2 regions of the Allofournierella massiliensis genome follow, and region 2 is predicted to be linked to the other one. Evidence: riboswitches for the same ligand, from Rfam matches in the RefSeq annotation. Region 2 holds a riboswitch; the other holds the start of a gene.
The links. A riboswitch is a leader RNA that binds a small molecule or an ion and turns the genes downstream of it on or off. The one in region 2 is predicted to bind lysine.
Positions count from the first base shown of each region.

Region 1: linked by a shared signal. The riboswitch ahead of ACESYO_RS15885 (ABC transporter substrate-binding protein/permease) and the one ahead of dapA (4-hydroxy-tetrahydrodipicolinate synthase) in region 2 are both predicted to bind lysine.

Region 1 covers NZ_CAXSWZ010000049.1:6,239-13,476, reverse strand. The annotation lists gene ACESYO_RS15890 (amino acid ABC transporter ATP-binding protein) at 196-945, opposite strand; gene ACESYO_RS15885 (ABC transporter substrate-binding protein/permease) at 965-2,608, opposite strand; lysine riboswitch at 2,758-2,934, opposite strand; gene ACESYO_RS15880 (M42 family metallopeptidase) at 3,024-4,067, opposite strand; gene ACESYO_RS15875 (NAD(+) synthase) at 4,094-6,016, opposite strand; gene ACESYO_RS15870 (YbaK/EbsC family protein) at 6,177-6,656, shown strand; gene ACESYO_RS15865 (hypothetical protein) at 6,714-7,025, opposite strand; gene ACESYO_RS15860 (MBL fold metallo-hydrolase) at 7,078-7,238, opposite strand, start outside.
Region 2 covers NZ_CAXSWZ010000003.1:78,073-85,310, reverse strand. The annotation lists gene ACESYO_RS02765 (ABC transporter permease) at 1-636, opposite strand, end outside; gene ACESYO_RS02760 (ABC transporter permease) at 633-1,631, opposite strand; gene ACESYO_RS02755 (peptide ABC transporter substrate-binding protein) at 1,829-3,520, opposite strand; gene ACESYO_RS02750 (amidohydrolase) at 3,835-4,938, opposite strand; lysine riboswitch at 5,076-5,246, shown strand; gene dapA (4-hydroxy-tetrahydrodipicolinate synthase) at 5,348-6,235, shown strand; gene dapD (2,3,4,5-tetrahydropyridine-2,6-dicarboxylate N-acetyltransferase) at 6,313-7,005, shown strand; gene ACESYO_RS02735 (flavodoxin family protein) at 7,092-7,238, shown strand, end outside.

The DNA.
Region 1 (7,238 bases), on a different contig from region 2:
CCGGCACCGGATGGCGGCAAACGGTCCAGATTGCGCGAAAATGCGCCTGACATTTCACTGCTTTTTCCACCTGCCTTCTTGTTTTCAAACAGAAAACCTGCTCTGGCCTGATTGCCAAAGCAGGTTTTTCTACAGGCTGAGGCATCGGGAATTTTCCCGATGCCTTTTTTGCTTGTTTTGTTTTCTGCTTGAGGCTCAGCCCTGCCGGAAGCGGGCCAGAAATTCCGCGGTGCGCTCGCTCTTGGGGTTCTCGAACAGCTGGTGCGGCTCGCCCTCTTCGCAGATCACGCCGTCGGCCATGAACACCACATGGTTGCTCACGTCCCGGGCGAAGGCCATCTCGTGGGTGACCACGATCATGGTCATGCCCTCGGCAGCCAGCTTCTGCATCACGGTCAGCACCTCGCCCACCATCTCCGGGTCAAGGGCGCTGGTGGGCTCGTCGAAGAGCAGCAGCTCCGGCTCCATGGCCAGCGCCCGGGCGATGGCCACACGCTGCTGCTGGCCGCCGGAAAGCTGGCTGGGCTTTGCGTTCACATACTCGGCCATGCCCACCTTTTCCAGATAGAACAGTGCCTTCTTCTCCGCCTCGTCCCTGCTGCGCTTCAGGGCCTTGCGCTGGCCCAGCATGCAGTTTTCCAGCACGGTCAGGTTGGAGAACAGGTTGAAGGACTGGAACACCATGCCCACCTTGGTGCGGTAGGCGGGAATGTTGCCGTTTTCGCTGATGTTCTGCCCGTGGAACAGAATCTCGCCGCCGGAGGGCGTCTCCAGCAGGTTCAAACAGCGCAGAAGGGTGGACTTGCCGCTGCCGGAGGGACCGATGATGGTGGTCACGTCGCCCTTGCAGACGGTGAAGTTGATGTCCCGCAGAATTTCCCGCGGGCCGAAGGATTTATTCAGGTGGCGTACCTCTACGATGGCGCCGTTCTGGGTGGTATTCATCTTGCTCGTCCCCCTTTTCTCACAGATCCAGATTGGCGGTGCGCGGCTTGCCGTGCTCCACATAGGGAGGGGCGTTCAGGCCGCCGGTCTGCTTCACCAGCTCGTAGCTGGATTCGCCATCCATCCGCTTTTCCACCCAGCGCAGAATGGCCGAGCAGACCAGAGTCATCACCAGATAGATGGCCATCTCGATCACCGCCGAGGGGAAGTAGGCGTAGGTGGCGCCCACCACACCCTTGTGGATGCTGAACAGCTCGGCCACGCCGATGATGAACAGCACCGAGGTATCCTTGATGTTGATGATCAGGTTGTTGCCGATCTGGGGCATGATGTTGCGCAGCGCCTGGGGCAGGATAATGCTGGTCATGGTCTGCACATGGGTCAGGCCAATGGCCTTGGCGCCCTCGGTCTGGCCCACCGGGATGGACAGGATGCCGCCGCGCACCGATTCCGCCATGTAAGCGCCGGTGTTCACCGACACGATCACCAGCGCAGCGGTCCACATGTCCAGATTCCAGCCGAACAGGAAGGCCGCGCCGTAGAAGATGAGCACCGCCTGCAGAATCATGGGGGTGCCACGGAACACCTCCACATACACCCGCAGCACAGCGCGGGCCGCGCCCAGCAGGATCTTCTTGCCCATGCCGTCCCGCTTTTCCACCGGGATGGTCTGCACGATGCCGCAGCCAAGGCCGATTACGCAGCCGATGGCGGTGCAGATCACCGCAATCACCACGGTGATGCCCGCGCCCTTCAGGTAGCTGGTGCCGTAGTTCTTCAGCAGATAGCCGATCTGGGCGAAGAAGCCTTCGGGCAGGCCGTCGCTCAGCGGCTGGATGGAAATGGCCTCGTCCATCATGGCATTGTAGTCGTCCTCGGTCATGGTGGCCAGCACGCCGTTGATGGCGTCCTTCAGTTCGGTGTTGCCCTTCTGCACCGAGATGCCGATGTTCACGTCCTCGCTGGAGACCACGAAGTTATCCTCGCTGTCGTTGAAATCCAGCAGCACAAAGTCGCTGTAGGCATTCAGGGCCGCCTTGGCGGTGGGGATGTCGGTGACCACCAGATTTACCCGGCCGGTCTCCAGCGCCATCAGCATGGCGGGGGCGGATTCCTGGGGGGTGAGGATGGTGGCGTCCGGAATCTGGGGCAGACAGCCGTCGTACCAGATGGTGCCCAGCTGGCTGGTGGCGGTGGCGCCCGCCAGATCACTCAGGCCCTGCGCCTGGGCATAGGGGCTGTCGGTGCGGGTCAGGCCCACGATGGAAGCATAGAAGTAGGGGGCGGTGAAGTCCACCGACTCCAGCCGCTCGCTGGTGATGGACTGGCCCGCAATCACGCAGTCCACGGTGCCGCTCTGCACGGCGGGCACCAGCGAATCCCAGTCCAGCCGCACGATCTCCAGCTCCATGCCCAGAGCGTCAGCGATCTTCTTGGCCATCATCACGTCGTAGCCGTTGGCGTAGTCGGCGCTGTCCTTGATGGGCACCGCGCCGTTGGAAGAATCCGGCTGGGTCCAGTTGTAGGGGGCGTAGGCGCACTCCATGGCCACGGTCAGGGTGTTGTCATCCAGCACGCTGCCCTCGGCCGAAACGGCGGTGAGACCGCTCAAAATTCCGGTGCAAAGCAGCAGTGCCAACATAAGGCTTGCGATTTTTTTCATGTTGCTCCTCCTCTTTTTTACCGCTGCCCGCCACGCAAAAAAACGGGGCTGCTTTCCTTTCGAAAAGCAGCCCCGCGGAAGTCTCTGTGCGCCCCGCGAACGAACGCGGCGCGTTGCAGGCAGCCCCGGCCGGGCCGCCCCTTCGGTTTCCCTTGGATAGCGCTTCACGAAAAAATTCGTGACAGTCCGGCGGATCTTCTCCGCCGGCCCAGGCAAGCGCCCCCCAGACCGGGTTCGCTTCCTTCGGCGATGTTCCCTTTTGCAGCGGCGGGGGTCTGCCCCGAATGCCGCGTGCTACTCTTGAACACCGCGCCTCTATCACAGCGATATGAATTTAGTTGTCATATTACTCTATTTTCCACCGCTTGTCAAGCAATTGGGGAAAGCCTGTCCTTTTTTGTAACCAAATCCGGCTTTAAACCGTTTCGATGTAGGCATTCAGCAGCCGGAAGGTGGCCATCATGCCCTTCACATGGCTGCGCTCGTAGCCGTGGGAGGCGTACACGCCCGCGCCGATCAGGCCGTGGCGCACATCCGCGCCCGCCCGCAGGGTGGCTTCCACGTCCGAGCCGTAGTGGGGATACACGTCCACCGCGTAGTCCACGCCGGCGGCCTTGGCCGCCGCCACCAGACCGCTCACCACGTCGTAGTGGTAGGGGCCGCCGCTGTCCTTGGCGCAGATGGATACCTGATGCTCCTTGCAGGCAAGGCCCTCGCCCACGCAGCCCATGTCCACGCTGATGGCTTCGCCCACACCCTCCGGCACCGAGGCGGAGCCGCCGTGGCCCACCTCCTCAAACACGGTGATGTGCTGCCACACCGCCCGCCGGGTGGTCCTGCCGCTTTCCTTCAAAGCCCGGGCATAGCCCAGCAGGATGGCCACGCTCAGCTTGTCATCCAGAAAACGGCTCTTGATGTAGCCGCTTTCTGTGACGGTGGTGCGGGGGTCAAAGCAGACAATATCGCCGTTTTCGATGCCCAGTGCGTGAACCTCGGCCTCGGAAAAGACCATCTCGTCCAGCAGCACCTCCATGGTGTCCCAGCTGCGCTCGGTCTTGGAGTAGTCGCCGTTCACATGCACCGAAGCGTCGGTGAGCTGGCACACGCCGGTGTAGACCTTGCCCTCCCGGGTGTAGATGCGCACGTTCTCGGTCTCGGCGTTGTTGGGGTTCATGCCGCCCAGCGCCGTCAGCCGCAGCCGGCCGTTGCCCTTTACACCGCACACCATGGCGCCCAGGGTATCCAGATGGGCCTCCTGCAAAATGCCGTCGCCGGGCATGGAGCCGTCGCCCGCGCTCAGCTGCACCAGCACGCCGCCCTTGCGGGTAACCTGAGGCTCATAGCCCAGTGCCCTGTATTCCTTTACCAGATAATCCACCGCGTTTCTGGTGAAGCCGCTGGGGCTGTCGATGGCCAGCACCGCCTTCACCTGCTGCAGCATGTATTCCTGATCGTTCATTTCATTTTCCCTCCCGATGAATTTACTTACAGATTCTGTTCCAGCTCCTCCACCTGAGCCAGCCAGAGGGTGGCGCAGGCGTCGCTGGGCATCCGCCAGTCGCCCCGGGGCGACAGGGTCACGGTGCCCACCTTGGGGCCGTCCGGCAGGCAGCTGCGCTTGAACTGCTGGGCGAAGAAGCGCCGGTAGAAGTTGCGCAGCCACTGCACCAGCACCGCGTCCTCATAGACCCCGGCAAAGGCCCGCCGGGCCAGCCAGAAGATCTTTTTGGGCGCAAAACCCCAGCGAATGGCGTAATAGAGGAAGAAGTCGTGCAGCTCGTAGGGGCCCACGATGGCCTCGGTCTGCTGGGCAATTTCGCCGTTCTCCTTGGCGGGCAGCAGCTCGGGGCTGACCGGGGTGTCCAGAATGTCCTGCAGGACCTCCCGCAGGGCGGGCTCGCTGTTGGCCGTCACGGTGGTCACAATGTGCCGCACCAGCGTTTTGGGCACCGAGCCGTTCACGCCGTACATGCTCATGTGGTCACCGTTGTAGGTGGCCCAGCCCAGCGCCAGCTCGCTCAGATCGCCGGTGCCGATCACAAGGCCGCCCAGCCGGTTGGCCAGATTCATCAAAACCAGCGTGCGCACCCGGGCCTGGGTGTTTTCGTAGGTCACATCCAGCACCGACTCGTCGTGGCCGATGTCCGCAAAGTTGCTGCGCACCGTGTCCGCAATGTTCACCTGACGCAGGCTCACGCCCAGCGCCTCACACAGCTTTTCCGCGTTGGATTTGGTGCGCTTGGTGGTGCCGAAGCAGGGCATGGTCACCGCCACCACATCCTTCAGGGGCTTGTTCATCAGCCGGAAGGCACGGGTCACCACCAGCAGAGCAAGAGTGCTGTCCAGCCCGCCGGAGATGCCGATCACCGCGGTGGCGGCGCGGGTGTGCTCCATCCGCTTGCGCAGGCCCTGGGCCTGCATCTCCAGAATGGCCTCGCAGCGGCGCATGCGTTCGCTCTCGCCCGCGGGCACAAAGGGCGCCGGGTCCACCGGGCGCACCGGCTGCCAGTCAGCACAGGTGTCTGCCAGCTGCACCGTGGTGTAGCCCTCGTCGTTCACTGCGGCAAAGCTGGTGTTTTTCAGCCGCTCGCCCGCCAGCTTCTCCAGATCCACCTCGCTGACGATCATGCCGCTGCCGAACAGCTCGGTCTGAGCCAGAATGGCCCCGTTTTCACAGATCAGATCGTGCCCGGCGAACACCAGATCGGTGGTGGATTCGCCCCGGCCCGCGTCTGCGTACAGATAGCCGCACAGCAGCCGGGCGGACTGGCCCGCGATCAACTGACGGCGGTACTCCGCCTTGCCCACCACCTCGTCGCTGGCGGAAAGATTCAGGATCAGGGTCGCGCCGGCCATGGCGTGGCCCACGCTGGGGGGCAGCGGCGCCCACACGTCCTCGCAGATTTCCACCGCGATTTTAAAGCAGTCCGCGCTGGGGTGGCAGAACAGCAGCTTTGTGCCGAAGGGCACGGTCTGGCCCAGCACTTCCAGCGTGAAATTGCCGGCGGGGGCGGCGGTGAACCGGCGGCCCTCGTAGAACTCATTGTAGCTGGGCAGATGGGTCTTGGGCACAAGGCCCAACAGCCGCCCGCTCTGGCAGACGGCGGCGCAGTTGTACAGCTTGCCCCGCACCGCCAGCGGCAGGCCCGCCACAAATACCACCGAGGTGCGGGCGGTGGCCTTCAGCACGGTGTCCAGTGCGTCCAGTGCGCCCTGCTGGAGCACCGGCTGAAAAAACAGATCCTCACAGGTGTAGCCGGTCAGGCCAAGCTCCGGCAGGCACAGTACCTCCACACCCTGTTCGGCGGCCTCTTCCACCGCATGGATGGTCTGGGCGGCATTGTAAGTGCAGTCCGCCACCCGGATGTCCGGCGTGGCGCAGGCGGTTTTCACAAACCCGTATCGCATGGTATGATCCTCTCCTCATCCCGTTTGTTTCAAAACTCTTTTGTAAGTATAGCACACTTTTGTTCTGTTTTGAACGCATGAACCCTCTCGCCTTTTGGCTGCGTTTGTGCTATACTTTATTTCACTAACCTGCAAAAGCAAGCAAAGGAGCGATGGGAACATGTCGATGGAAGCAGCCAGAGCGCATCTGGAACAATTCGGGCTTGAAGGGCGCATCCGGGAATTTTCGGTGTCCAGCGCCACGGTGGAGCTGGCGGCGGTTGCCGTGGGCTGCGAGCCCGCCCGCATTGCCAAGAGTCTTTCCTTTCTGGTGGAGGACAAGCCTATTCTGATTCTGGCAGCGGGGGACGCCAAGGTGGATAACCCCCGCTACAAGGCCCGGTTCGGCACCAAGGCAAAGATGATTCCCGCCGATCAGGTGGAGGAGCTGATCGGCCACGGGGTGGGCGGCGTGTGCCCCTTTGGCACAAAGCCCGGCGTGACCGTGTATCTGGACGAATCCCTGCGCCGGTTCGATGTGGTCTATCCGGCGGCAGGCACCGCGGCCAGCGCGGTGGAGCTGAATCTGGCCGAGCTGGAAAAAGCCAGCGGCGCATCCGGCTGGGTGGACGTGTGCAAGGGCTGGCGGCCAGAGGAATAACCAAATCGAAGCAGCAAAAAGGCTCCCCGGTCGGGGAGCCTTTTTGCGTGTATCAAATCAGCCGGCGGTGAAGTAGCCCTTTTCGCAGAGCACCTCCAAAAAGAAGTTCACCGCTTCGTCGTCGAACAGGTCGGCGTAGTCGTTTTGGGACGCCACCGCTTCGGGCGACAGGTCCAGCCGGCCCTTGGCGGCCAGCCGGTCAAAGGCTTCGCTCACCGCGCCCCGGCGTGCCTGCTCGGCCATGGCCCGCGCCGGGCCCCGCTTTTGCAGAAACGCCAGAAAGTGCGCCCCATCCCAGCCGCAGACCAGCTTGGCCTCAGCCGTCTTGTCGGTGACCTCCTGCAAGAATTTCTGTTCCAGATCGCTCATACTCGATCCCTGCCTTTCGCTTGCTTCGTTATTGCTTCGCGCCGTTTTTCGGTTACAGCGCGATCACGTCCAGATCATAAGGCACATGCAGATCGCCCTGATAGTACTCTTTGCCCTCGGCGGTGTACAGCCGCTGGCGGTTCTCGTAGGTTTTGTCCTCGGTGTGCCAGAGCACCAGATGGGGCACCTCCAGCTGGGCGGCCAGCTCGCAGG
Region 2 (7,238 bases):
GGGCTTGACCACCAGAAGCAGCAGTGTCACGATCACCAGACGGGGAATGCCGTTGTTGATCTCCACGAACCGCTGCATGATGGTGTCCACCCAGCCGCCGAAATAGCCGCTGATCAGGCCGTAGCACATGCCGATGGTCATGTTGATTACCGCGGACACGATGGCGATGCCCAGGCTGACCCGGGTGCCTTCCCATACACGGGTAAAGATGTCGCGGCCCAGAGTGTCGCTGCCGAACCAGTAGTAGGTATCGGTCAGGCCCTTTTCCTCGTATTCGTTCACCACCCGGCTGCCGGTGGTGGTGGTAAGTACCTCGTCGCCGTTGAAAATACCCAGATTTTCAATTACCGGGATACGGGGTGCAAAGTTCTTTTCGCTCAGTGTCTGGCTGGAATAGCTTCGGCCGCTCAGGCTGGGGCCGATCACTGCCATGACCACAATGATGAGAATGAGAATCAGGGCAATTACAGCGCCCTTGTTGGAAACAAAGCGGTGCAGCACATCGTGCCAGTAGCCCTGGCTGGCGAAGTTGGTGTCCAGCTGATCTTCGTGGCTTCCCCGCAGGGTAAAGTCATCCGGCCGCAGGTCAGCGATTTCGACCCGGGAGCCGGCGGGAATGGTTTGAATCTGGTTCATGCCTTCGCCCCCTTCTTTTTACCGAACAAGACCAGCCGCCAGCGGGCAAAGAAGCCCATGTGACCGCCATCGCCGGTTACCCGGATGCGGGGATCGATCACGCCATAAAGCAGGTCCACCACCAGCATGATGCCGATGTACATGGCGCTGTAAATAAAGCTCAGAGCAATGACCACGTTGTAGTCGTTGGACTGAATGGCCGTGACCAGCAGACTGCCCACGCCGGGAATGGAGAAGATTTTTTCCACCACCAGGCTGCCGGTCATCAGATCCACGATCAGAGGAGCCAGCACGGTGATGATGGGAATCAGTGCATTGCGCAGTGCATGCCGCAGAATCAGCGGCGCCCCGTTGATGCCCTTGCTTTCCGCCAGCAGCATGTACTCGCTGCCCAGCACCTCCATCATCTCGTTGCGGGTGAAACGGGCAATGGAGGCCATGGTGAACATGCTCAGCGCAATGCTGGGCATCACGCTGGAGAGAAAGGGCGTGTTGGCGGAATACAGCATGGGCAGCCATTTCAGCCGGAAGCCCAGCGTGTAGCTTAATGCAAGTGCAAACACATAGCTGGGTACCGAAACACCCAGCACCGAAATGGCGGTGCACAGGCTGTCCAGCCAGGTGTTGTGGTTCAGCGCCGCGATCACGCCCAGAATCAGCCCCAGCACCGCGCCCAGTGCAACGGCCATGCCGCCCACCTGAATGCTGATGGGAAGCCGGGTCTGGATGAGCTGGCTGATGGGGGTATTTTTGCTGATGTTGTAGCTCACGCCGAAATCACCCTGCACCAGATTGGCCACATACCGCCCGAACTGAACCAGCACCGGCTGATCCAGACCATATTTTTCGTTCAGGACGATGCGCTGGTCATCGGTGAGCTTCTCGTCGTTGAAGGGGGAACCGGGCATGAGCTGCAGCAGGCAGAACAGCACCAGTGTAATGGCCAGCAGGGTGAATACCGAGATGAGCACTCGTTTCAGAATATAACTTTTCACAAGCGATCTCCCTCTTTTGATACAGTCTTTTGATACAGAAGCCCTGAAGAGGCAGGCGCCGCAATGCGCACTGCCGAATAGAAAAACCGCACAAGCTTCCCTTGCCTTGCAAAGCCAAGGGAAGCTGTGCGGCATAAAATTCAGGGGGTTATCGGAATTGTCCCGCCTGCGCAAAAGGCGGGTGGTTCAAAGGGCAATCAGCCCTTGGTGGCGCTCTTGAACACCCGGTTCAGAGCAACGGGGTGGAAGTCCACGCCGGTCACATTGGACTTGATCATGCAGGCGTCGGCCTTGGTGTAAACGGGCACGATAACGGCCTCGTCCATGATGATCTTTTCGGCGTCGTACAGGGCCTGCCAGCGGGCGGAAGCGTCGCTCACATACTGGCCGGTGGTGCAGTCGGCAATGATGGCGTCGTACTCGGCGTTGCTCCACTTGCCGTAGTTGTTGTTGTTATCGGTGATCCACATGTTCAGGTAGGTCATGGGATCGGCGTAGTCGGGGCCCCAGCGGGTCAGGCAGACTTCGTAGTTGCCTTCCTGAATGTCCTCGACGCGCTGCTTCTTGGGCTCAACCTTGATTTCCATGGTCACGCCGGGCAGGTTGGTCTCCACCTGCTCCTTGATAACGGCGGCCACGTTCTGGGACTCGGTGGTGTCCTCCACCAGCAGCTGGAAGGTGAAGGTATCCTGGCCCAGCTCCTCCTTGGCGGCCTCGAAGTACTCGGCAGCCTTGGCGGGATCGTCGCTGCATACATCCTGGAACATGGTCTGATCTTCCGAGAAGTCGCTGCCGTCCGGGCCGGTGGCGAACTGCGGGGGAACAGCGGTGTAGGTGGCCAGAGAGCCATCCTTCACAACGTCCTCAACAATGGAGGTACGGTCGATGGCGTGGGTCAGAGCCAGACGCAGGTTCTGGTTGGCCAGAGCGGGCACGCCGTCCATGTTCAGGGTCAGGTACCACAGGTAGCCGGCGCCGTGAACACTCAGTTCAGGATCGCCCTGAACCTGATCCACCTGGTCACCGCTCAGCTTGACGATGTCCAGATCGCCGTTCTGGTAGCTCATGAAGGCCTGCTGGCTGTCCTTGATGACCTGATAGTTCAGGCCGTCCAGAGAGACCTTGTCGGCATCATAGTAGTCGGGGTTCTTCACCAGGCTGAAGGACAGAGCCGCGGGCTCGTAGCTGTCCAGAATGAAGGCGCCGTTGCTCAGCACGGTGTCCGGGCTGGTGCCGAAGGTCCCTTCGGCCAGACCTTCATAGAAGGCCTGGTTGACCGGGTAGAAGGTGGGGAAATACATCAGATTCAGGAAGTAGGGAACGGGAACGGTCAGCTCCACCTGCAGGGTCTTATCGTCCACTGCGGTGACACCCAGCTCGCTCTTGTCCATCTCGCCGGCGATGATCTCGGCGGCGTTCTTGATCTGGCCGATGTCGCTCATCATGTAGCTGTATTCGGAGGCGGTGGCAGGATCAGCCGCACGCTGCCAGGCGAATACGAAGTCGTTGGCGGTCACGGGATCACCGTTGGACCAGTTGGCATCCTCCCGAAGATGGAAGGTGTAAGTGCAGCCGTCCTCGCTCACCTCGTAGCTTTCGGCAATGGCGGGAACGGGCTGACCGTCCGCATCCATCTGCATCAGGCCGTCGGTAAAGTCGGCAATTACCTCGAAGCTGGTGCCGTCGGTGGCCAGCTGGGGATCCAGCGAGGCAACCTCGACCTCGGTCATTACGTTCAGCACGTTGCTGCCGGTGGCAGCTGCGGCGCCGGAAGAGGACGCCGCGGTGGAAGTGCCGCTGGTGGCTGCGTTGCCGCCGCCGCAGGCGACCATGCTCAGCGCCAGCGCGCCGGCCAGAGCGGCGGCGCCCATGCGTTTCCAAAGTTTCATGTGTGTGTGCTCCTCTCTTTTTGGATTGGATCTTCGCAAACCCCTTGAAACGAAAAAAGATCAGCTGGCCTGGCGGGAATCCGCTGCCGGGCCCTGACCTTTCTGTCGTTGTTTAGCATTATACCGCGTCAAAGTGATAAGGTCAAACAGTGAGAAAGCATTTTGTGACAATGCACAGGAAAGAAAGTGAATAAAGTGTGAAATGCAGCGATTTGTCAGAGATTTGTCCTTGGTAGAAAAACAAAAAATCCCACAAAACCGCTTGCATTAAGAAAAACAAGCGGTTTTGTGGGAAATGCGAAAAAGAAGTGTCCTCAGTTCAGGAACAGAAGCAGTTCATCTGCCGCAAGGCCGGCGGCCAGAACGCTCTCGTCGAAGTCGAAGGTGTCGGCGTGCAGGGGGATGCCGGTGCCGGTGCCCAGCAGCAGGAACAGGCCGGGCAGCCGCTGCTGATAGAAGGAAAAATCCTCCGAAATCATCAGTGGGTTTTCCAGAACCTGAAGCTGCGGCAGTGCGGCGCGGGCGGTTTCAAAGAGAGTCGGGTCATTGCGCACCGGCGGATACCCGGCAGAAAAGGCGATTTCGAACCGGCAGCCGGTTTTACGCTCGATGGCGCCGGCCAGATCCCGCAGCATGGCTTCGGTGGCAGTGAACATCTCGTCGGAATAGACCCGCAGGGTGCCCAGCAGCAGGCTGGAATCGCTGATGGCGTTGCGGGCCTGACCGCTGGTCAGCTTGCCGAACTTCAGAAGGCGGGGTTCCTCCGGCCGACCCAGCAGCTCGATCAGCCGGTAGCTTTCGTACAAAAACGCCGAGGCGGCAAACAGGGCGTCCCTGCCCTCGTGGGGCTTGGCCACATGGCTGCTCTTGCCGGTTACCGTCACGGTTACCTCGCTGGAGCGGGCCAGCAGCGGGCCGGGGCGGCTGGCAATGGTGCCGGCGGGCAGATCCGGCCACAGGTGCCAGCCGAAAATCCGGTCGCAGCGGTATTTCTCGAATACCCCGCTTTCGCACACCAGCTTTGCGCCGCCGGTGGTCTCCTCGGCGGGCTGGAACACCAGCAGCACATTCCGGGGCAGCTTGTCCAGCATCTGGCTCACCCGGCCTGCCAGCGCCAGAACCATGGCCATGTGGCCGTCGTGGCCGCAGGCGTGCATCTTTCCTTCATGACGGGAGACATAGTCGCAGCTGCTGCGCTCGGCAATGGGCAGTGCGTCCATATCTGCCCGGAAAGCGGCGGTATGCGGTTTGCCCGCATCGAAATAGGCGCACAGGGTGCTTTTGCAGGGCGAAAACAGGGTGCAGGGATACTGCTCCAGCACCCGGCGCACATAGGCCAGGGTCTCGGGCAGGTCGAAGTCGGTTTCCGGGATCCTGTGCAGATCCCGCCGGTATTGGGTCAGCAGCTGCTGTGTCATAAAATTCTCTCCCCCTCTTTGTGGTTGCGTTTTGCTCCTATTATAAGCCAGCCGACGCGGATGCACAAGCGCGCCGGGATGCGGGAAAAGAAGGAAAAATCCGTTGACTTCACTGCAATAGAGTGCTATGATGCAGATATATGGATAGAGGCGCGGGCGCGATGAACCCCACAGGAGCCGGCAGGCACAGAGCGTGGGGCGGGGCAAGCCCGCCGAATCGGCACAGCCGGGCACGGCGGCGCCGATGGGGCCCCGGGAAAGACCCGCGGCACTGTCCGCGGAAGGACCGCGGGGGCGCTATCTTACCCGTAAGCGGTGGTGTTTTTTCCACGCGCCGGTAAGGCCGCAGCGCCCTTCCGGCGCGTTTTTTGTTGCCTGACAATCTGAAACAAAGAGAGGAGCAGCCGTTATGACCGCAAAGAATCTGAAGGGCTCCATCGTGGCCCTGATCACCCCCTTCCACGAGGATGGAAGCGTTAATTTTGAAAAACTGGCCCAGCTGGTGGATTTCCACCTGGAAAACGGCACCGATGGTCTGCTGATTCTGGGCACCACCGGCGAGAGCTCGGCCATGAGCCACGAGGAGGACGACGCGGTCTGCGAATTCGTGGTCAAGCGGGTGGCCGGCCGGGTACCGGTGATTGCCGGCAGCGGTTCCAACTGCACCCAGACCATGCTGGAAAAGAGCCTGAGCTTTGAAAAGCTGGGGGCGGACGACCTGCTGCTCATCACCCCCTATTACAACAAGACCAACGAAGAGGGTATGTACAACCACTTCAAGACGGTGGCAGACGCGGTGCATATCCCCTGCATCCTGTACAACGTGCCCGGCCGTACCGGCTGCGGTATCTCCGAGGATGTGGTGCGCCGGCTGTCGGTACATCCGAACATCATGGGCATCAAGGAGGCTTCCGGCAACCTGAGCTATACCGCAAAGATCGCCCGTTATGTGAACGAGGACTTTGCCCTGTATTCCGGCAACGACGACATGGTTCTGCCCATTCTGTCTCTGGGTGGCAGCGGCGTGATTTCGGTGCTGGCCAACATTCTGCCCCGCCAGACCCACGATATGGTCATGGATTATCTGAACGGCGACCGCCAGAAGGCGCTGGAAGCCCAGCTGGGTCTGCTGGACGTGATCAACGGCCTGTTCCTGGAGGTTAACCCCATCCCCGTGAAGGAGGCCATGAACCAGATGGGCATGGAAGTGGGCGGCTACCGCCAGCCTCTGGGCCCCATGGGCGAGGCTGCCAGGGCCAAGCTGACCGCCGCGCTGAAGGCTGCCGGTCTGGTGTAAGACCGGGGTTTGAAAAATGGTCGCGGATATGGCATAATAGAACGGCCAAAACAAAGCAATAAGGTGGGAAAAGAAACGTGAACGCAGAACAGATCATTCAGTACATCGCAAACGCAGAGAAAAAGACCCCGGTGAAGATCACCATTCAGGAAAAGGAGCCTCTGGATTACGGTTCCGCAAAGGTGTTCGGCACCGGCGCCAAGATCGTGTTTGGCGACTGGAAGGAGCTTGGCCCCATTCTGGAGGCCAATGCCGATAAGATCGAGGATATGGTGGTGGAGAACGACTGCCGCAACTCGGCCATTCCCCTGCTGGACATGAAGGGCATCAACGCCCGCATCGAGCCGGGCGCCATCATCCGCGAGCAGGTGGAGATCGGCGACGCGGCGGTGATCATGATGGGCGCCATCATCAACATCGGCGCGGTCATCGGTGACGGCACCATGATCGACATGGGCGCTGTGCTGGGCGGCCGTGCCACCGTGGGCAAGCATTGCCATGTGGGCGCTGGCGCGGTGCTGGCCGGTGTGATCGAGCCCGCCAGCGCAAAGCCCGTCATTCTGGAGGACGACGTTCTGGTGGGCGCCAATGCGGTGGTCATCGAGGGCGTGCATGTGGGCGAAGGCGCGGTTATCGCCGCCGGCAGCGTGGTCATCGAGGACGTACCCGCGGGCGCGGTGGTGGCCGGTGTTCCCGCCCGGGTCATCAAGCAGAAGGACGAAAAAACCACCCAGAAAACCGCTTTGCAGGACGCACTGCGCACCCTGTAAGCCAAAGGCCCGGCGTTGCCGGGCCTTTTTTATAAGATTAACAAAATGTATAATGAGGCGTGTCTTATACAGATAAGGAGGTCGTCATGAATAAGAAAGTGTTGGTGATCAGCGCCAGCCTGCGGCCGGGCAGCAATTCCCATGCACTGGCGGAGCAGTTTGCGGAAGGCGCGCGGGAGGCGGGCCATGAGGTGGAGCTGGTCAGCCTGCGGGGCAGGGAGATTCAGTTCTGC